2 linked regions of the Cupriavidus metallidurans CH34 genome follow. The protein of the gene in region 2 binds, or shares a complex with, the protein of the main gene of each other region. Links are inferred from orthologs where the notes say so. Each region holds a gene or a part of one and is shown on either strand. Other genes may lie near its edges.

Evidence for each region.
Region 1: the proteins of nusB (region 2) and rpsJ are in contact, whole or in part, in a solved structure (PDB 3D3B), measured with the Escherichia coli proteins. The link is inferred for Cupriavidus metallidurans CH34 from one-to-one orthologs.

The regions. Positions count from the first base shown.
Region 1 is NC_007973.1:3,585,352-3,588,587, forward strand. What follows is about bases 86-3,003. They hold rpsJ (30S ribosomal protein S10), read right to left. Parts: upstream 1,740-3,003; coding sequence 1,431-1,739; downstream 86-1,430. Other genes in these bases: RMET_RS16660 (AraC family transcriptional regulator), read left to right, coding at 323-1,336; tuf (elongation factor Tu), read right to left, coding at 1,819-3,003. In the rest of the region: RMET_RS16655 (dienelactone hydrolase family protein), read right to left, coding at 1-3; more of tuf, read right to left, coding at 3,004-3,009; fusA (elongation factor G), read right to left, coding at 3,087-3,236. UniProt on the Escherichia coli protein: Involved in the binding of tRNA to the ribosomes. Part of the processive rRNA transcription and antitermination complex (rrnTAC). The complex forms an RNA-chaperone ring around the RNA exit tunnel of RNA polymerase (RNAP).
Region 2 is NC_007973.1:2,924,707-2,927,956, reverse strand. Bases 125-3,056 are described here. They hold nusB (transcription antitermination factor NusB), read right to left. Parts: upstream 1,883-3,056; coding sequence 1,367-1,882; downstream 125-1,366. Other genes in these bases: ribBA (bifunctional 3,4-dihydroxy-2-butanone-4-phosphate synthase/GTP cyclohydrolase II), read right to left, coding at 2,463-3,056; ribH (6,7-dimethyl-8-ribityllumazine synthase), read right to left, coding at 1,875-2,384; RMET_RS13535 (pyridoxal phosphate-dependent aminotransferase), read right to left, coding at 125-1,185. Outside these bases: more of RMET_RS13535, read right to left, coding at 4-124; more of ribBA, read right to left, coding at 3,057-3,250. UniProt on the Escherichia coli protein: Part of the processive rRNA transcription and antitermination complex (rrnTAC). The complex forms an RNA-chaperone ring around the RNA exit tunnel of RNA polymerase (RNAP).

The sequences.
Region 1 (3,236 bases), 660 kb from region 2 along the record:
CATGCCTTTTGCTCCTGTATGTTTTGTGGGTATGGCCGCCGTGCGTGCCCCGCCGTTGCCTTCATGATCGGAGACCCGCACCGCAGCAAACTAGCCACCTAGTGCAGCGGCTATCCGATTAGTGCAGGAAAGTGTGTCCCCGTTCAAGGGGGACGTTGGGGCCGGGGACGAATCCGCTATAGTGGTGCGCAGCGAATCAGCCGCTGCGCACTGTGCCAGCCGGCTGACAACAGCCGGAATCACGCGGCGCGCACGTTCGGTCAAGGTGGCGATCCACCGGCAGAAGCGGCAGCGCCCGGGCCGGCCCCGCCAGGAGCGAGACATGCCGCAGATGCCCCCCACTGCCCCGGCCATGGTGCCGCTGGCAGGTGCCCTGCTTCACGACACCGGCCGTCTGGTGTTCGATTCGGACGACCTCGACACCACGCGTGCACGGGTTGCGTCGGTCTTCAAGCCCCATCGACTCACCCTGCATGGCAATGCTCTGCGTGCGCGAATGCATCACGTGCCCGTGGGGGCAGTGTCCTTCAACCGGCTCAGTTACGGCGGAGACGTGACAATCGACCCAGGCCCGCTCGGCGATTTCTTGCTGATACAGATGCCGATGGCTGGCCAGGCGGATATTCACTGCGGCGGGCAGCACGTTGTCTCGGATTCGGAATGCGCCTCGGTGCTGACGCCGAGCGAACCCCTGCGGATGCGATGGAGCGCCGACAACGACCAACTCATCGTACGCATCGAACGCAGCGCGCTGGAACGCGTTTGCGCGGCATATCTGGGCCGGCGACCGAACCAGCCGCTGCGCTTCCAGCTCGGCATGGCCTGGCGCAACACGGGGTGGCAGTCGCTCGTCCAGTATCTTGCCGACACCTTGAACCACGCGCCGCAAACCGCGAGCCACCCGCTAACTGCCTGCCAGCTCGAGCAGTTGGCAATCGGCACATTGCTGACGTTCCAGCCGCACAGCCTGTCCGACGTGTTACGCGAACACGGCAAGCCGCTGGCGCCAAGGCACGTGAAGGTTGTCGAGGAATACATCCATGCCCACGCCGATGCAGCGGTGACGCCCGCGCTGCTCGCCGAGATGGCGGGGGTCAGTCTGCGCAGCCTGTATGCGGGATTCCGCGAGCATCGGGGCCTGAGCCCGATGACCTATCTGCGCACGGTCCGCCTGGAACGGGTGAGGCAGGATCTGCTCAATGACGCATCGCTGTCTTCGGTAACGGCCGCCGCGTTGCGCTGGGGCTTTGCTCACCTGGGGCGATTCAGCGTCGAATACCGGCGTGCGTTTGGGGAGTGCCCGGGAGAGACCTTGCGACGACGCGGTCGGGGCTGAGCCAGGCAAGAAACCGGGTCACCACAAAACAAAAACGGCGAACCGAAGTTCGCCGTTTTGCTGCAACAGGCCGCCGATGCGGCCCGAAACATATTTACACCTTGATCTCGACGTCCACGCCTGCCGGCAGGTCGAGCTTCATCAGCGCGTCGACGGTCTTATCGGTCGGGTCGACGATGTCCATCAGGCGCTGGTGAGTGCGGATCTCGAACTGATCGCGGCTGGTCTTGTTGACGTGCGGCGAACGCAGGATGTCGAAGCGCTGGATACGGGTCGGCAGGGGCACGGGACCCTTGACGATAGCACCGGTACGCTTGGCGGTATCCACGATTTCGGCTGCCGACTGGTCGATCAGGCGATAGTCGAAAGCCTTCAGGCGGATACGGATCTTCTGGTTCTGCATGATTGTTCCTTAAAAGAGCGATGGGCTAGTGGCCCGGATAAAAGGGGACATGCCCGCGGGCATGTCCCAGGAAGATTGCTTAGTCGAGGATCTTTGCCACAACGCCGGCGCCGACGGTACGGCCACCTTCGCGGATAGCGAAGCGCAGACCTTCTTCCATGGCGATCGGGGCGATCAGCTTGACGGTGATCGACACGTTGTCACCCGGCATCACCATTTCCTTGTCCTGCGGCAGCTCGATCGAGCCGGTCACGTCGGTCGTACGGAAATAGAACTGCGGGCGGTAGTTGTTGAAGAACGGCGTGTGACGACCACCTTCGTCCTTCGACAGAATGTACACCTCACCCGTGAAGTGCGTGTGCGGCTTGATCGAGCCCGGCTTGCACAGAACTTGACCACGCTCCACGTCTTCGCGCTTCGTGCCGCGCAGCAGCAGACCAACGTTGTCACCAGCCTGGCCTTGATCCAGCAGCTTGCGGAACATTTCCACGCCCGTGCAAGTCGTCTTCACCGTCGGGCGGATACCCACGATTTCGATTTCTTCACCGACCTTGATCACGCCACGCTCGATACGACCGGTCACCACGGTACCGCGGCCCGAGATCGAGAACACGTCTTCCACCGGCATCAGGAACGTACCGTCCACAGCGCGCTCCGGCGTCGGGATGTACGTGTCCAGCGCGTCGGCCAGGTTCATGATCGCCACTTCACCCAGTTCGCCCTTGTCGCCTTCCAGCGCCAGCTTGGCCGAACCCTTGATGATCGGCGTGTCGTCGCCCGGGAATTCGTACTTCGACAGCAGCTCGCGCACTTCCATTTCCACCAGCTCGAGCAGCTCGGCGTCGTCCACCATGTCGCACTTGTTCAGGAACACGATGATGTACGGCACGCCAACCTGACGGGCCAGCAGGATGTGCTCACGCGTCTGCGGCATCGGGCCGTCAGCGGCCGAGCACACCAGAATCGCGCCGTCCATCTGCGCAGCGCCCGTGATCATGTTCTTCACATAGTCAGCGTGGCCCGGGCAGTCAACGTGGGCGTAGTGACGGTTGGCCGTCTCGTATTCCACGTGCGCGGTGTTGATCGTGATGCCGCGTGCCTTCTCTTCCGGCGCTGCGTCGATTTCGTCGTACTTCTTGGCTGCGCCACCGAACTTGGCTGCCAGCACCGTGGCAATCGCTGCCGTCAGCGTCGTCTTGCCGTGGTCAACGTGACCAATCGTACCTACGTTCACGTGCGGCTTGGTCCGCTCGAACTTTTCCTTTGCCATGTTTCAGCTCCTAATGGAATACAGTCTGATTCGATTCTTTACACCGCCACGCAGATCATGCGTGGCGGTACAGCGTTTTATTGCTTGCCCTTGGCCGTCATCACAGCTTCGGCGATGTTCTTCGGTGCCTCAGCGTAGTGCTTGAATTCCATGGTGTACGTGGCGCGGCCTTGCGTGGCCGAACGCAGCGCGGTCGAGTAACCGAACATTTCCGACAGCGGGACTTC
Region 2 (3,250 bases):
CCTCTACCGCAGGAAATGATGCAATCGCTGCATCGCCTCCTCGATGTTCTGCATGGACGTCGCGTATGAAATCCGGATGTAGTCGTTGGCCGTATGCGGGCCGAAGTCCGTGCCAGGCACCATGACCACGCCGGCATCGTGCAGGATGGCCTGTGTCAGACGGTCGGCGTTGCCGGCGGCGGGATGATTGACGTGGCGGCAGTTGGCGTAGACGTAGAACGCGCCGTCTGGCTTGACCGGCACGCGCAGACCGAGTGCTTCGAGGGCGGGAACGATGGCATCGCGGCGGCGGCGGAATTCCGCCTTGCGCTCGTCATAGATCGCCAGTGCCTCGGGCGTGAAGCAGGCCAGCGCGGCGTGCTGGGCCACGGCCGACGCGCAGATGAACAGGTTCTGCGCGACCTTTTCGAATGCCGGCACCAGCGAGTCGGGCACCACGAGCCAGCCCAGGCGCCAGCCGGTCATGTTGAAGTACTTCGAGAAGCTGTTAACGGTCACGACATTGTCGTCGAGCGAGAGCGCCGAGACCGGCGGTGCGTCGTACGACAGCCCCTGGTAAATCTCGTCGAGGATTGCGAAGCCCTGGCGCTTGCGGACCTCGGCCAGGATGGCCTTGAGTTCGTCGGGCAGGATCGACGTGCCGGTCGGGTTCGACGGCGATGCCAGCAGCACGCCCCGCGTGTTCTCGCCCCAGTGCTCGATCACCTGGGCCGCCGTGAGCTGGAAACGTTCTTCCGGGCCGCTCGGGATCATCTTCGCGTGGCCATCGAATGCCGCCACGAAATGCCGGTTGCAGGGGTAGCTCGGGTCCGGCATCAACACCTCGGCGCCGATCTCGACGAGTACGGCGCAGGCCAGCAACAGCGCGCCCGAGGCGCCGGCCGTGACAATCACGCGTCGGGCCGGGACATCGATTCCATAGGACGTCTTGTAGTAGCCAGCGATGGCTTCACGCAGCGCGTGGATGCCAAGCGCGCCCGTGTACTGGGTGACACCGCGGCGCATCGCGGCTTCGGCAGCGTGAATGACCGGCGCGGCAGCCGTGAAGTCGGGCTCGCCGATACCCATATGGATGATGTGGCGCCCGGCGCGTTCGAGTTCGGCGGCCTGCTTGGCCAACTCCATCACGTGGAAGGCGTCGATGTTGGCGAGGCGGGAAGCGGTGGCAAGGCGCTGAAGATCCATGGCAATCGGGACTGGCCCGTCAGAGAGTCAGAGAAGGGATGGCATGGCGCATCGTCATCGGTTGCGCCCGCCGAACATCGGGTGACCAAACGAAAACACCCGCCGGGGCGGGTGTTTTGCCGGTGCTGAGCATATTCGAATGCCGCGCACCGAAATGCAACATCTGTTTTAAATGCGCGAATTAACGTCGAGCTGATACTTCTGGCGCCCGCACCTGCGCGGCCAGCTTGTCGAGCACGCCGTTGACGTACTTGTAGCCTTCCACGCCGCCGAAGGTCTTGGTCAGTTCGACAGCTTCGTTGATCACGACCTTGTACGGAATGTCCAGGCAGTGCACGAGTTCGTAGCTGCCAACCAGCAGCGCGGCGCGCTCGACCGGCGACAGTTCGTCGACCGTGCGGTCCAGGAACGGCTCGAAGGCCGCCGTCAGACGTGCTTCCTCGCGCACGGCGCCACCCAGCAGGGCGTCGAAGTGCTCGCGGTCGGCCTTGTTAAAGCCTTGGGCATCGTGCAGATGAGCCTGGATGGCACCGATATCGTTGCGATTCAGCAGCCACTGGTACAGGCCCTGCAAGGCCAGCTCGCGCGAACGGCGACGCGCGCTCTTCGGCGGTGCCTTCGGCTCGGTGCGGGGCTTGGCGCCAGCCGGCTTGCCGGCTGCCTCGCCCTTGTCGCCGGTGTCGGGCGCGTCACTCATCATCTTCCTCGTCTTCTGCGTCTTCTGCGCCATGCTCGCGCAGCGAATCGAGCGCGACCACCAGGTTGGCCATTTCCACTGCGGCGCGGGCGCAATCGCGGCCCTTCTCGCGGGTGCGGGCATGGGCCTGGGCGTCGGTGTCGACGGTCAGGATGCCGTTGGCGATGGGCACGTTGAAATCGAGGCCCACGCGGGTGATACCGGCGCCGGATTCATTCGAGACCAACTCGAAGTGATACGTTTCGCCACGCACCACCGCGCCCAGCGCGACCAGCGCGTCGAACTGGCCGCTTTCGGCCATTTTCTGCAGCGCCAGCGGCACTTCCAGTGCGCCCGGCACGGTCACCAGCAGCGTGTCTTCGCCTTCGACGCCCAGCTTTTTCAGTTCTGCCATGCAGGCCTCGCGCAGTTCGTCGCAGACGGGCTCGTTGAAGCGTGCCTGCACGATGCCGATACGCAGGCCTTCACCGTCGAGGTTGCTCTCGTAGAAGCCGTGATCCATTGTTATTTCTCCAGTGATTCGGTCAGGCAGCCGCGCGGATGCGCCGCTGCCGGGTCAATCGGTACGATCCGTTCCCGGTCAGCCGCGATTCGACTCGCCGCTCATCGGCTGGCAGCCAACGATCTCGAGTTCGTAACCGGTCATGCTCGGCATCTTCTGCGGCGAACCCAGCACGCGCATCTTGCCCACGCCGATGTCGCGCAGGATCTGCGCGCCCACGCCGTAGGTGCGCAGGTCCGGCTTGCGGCGCGGACGGTTCTCCGGAGCATCCAGCGCGGCGAACTGCTCGAACAGCATTTCCGGCGAGTCGCCGCAGTTCAGCAGCACCATCACGCCATGTTCGGCGCCATGCAGCACTTCGAGCGCGGCGGGCAGGCTCCACGAATGGGTGGTGTGGCCGGCTTCCAGCAGGTCGAGCACCGACAACGGCTCGTGCACACGCACCAGTGTCTCGCGGTCCGGCTGGGGCTTGCCCTTGACCAACGCCACATGGGCGCGGCCGGACGGCTTGTCGCGATACAGCACGCTGTGGAACGTGCCCCACGGCGTTTGCATGTCGCGCTCGCCCACCCGTTCGATGATGCTTTCGGTGCGGCTGCGGTAGTGGATCAGGTCGGCGATCGTTCCGATCTTGAGGTCGTGCTCGCGCGCGAACTCGATCAGGTCCGGCAGCCGGGCCATCGTACCGTCGTCCTTCATGATTTCGCAGATCACCGCGGCGGGCGTCAGGCCAGCCAGGGTGCCAAGGTCGCAGCCAGCCTCGGTATGGCCGGCGCGGATCAGCACGCCGCCAGGCTGGGCTGTCAGCGGGAAGATGTGACCGGGCTGCACCAGGTCGCTCGCGCGGGCGTCACGGGCCACGGCGG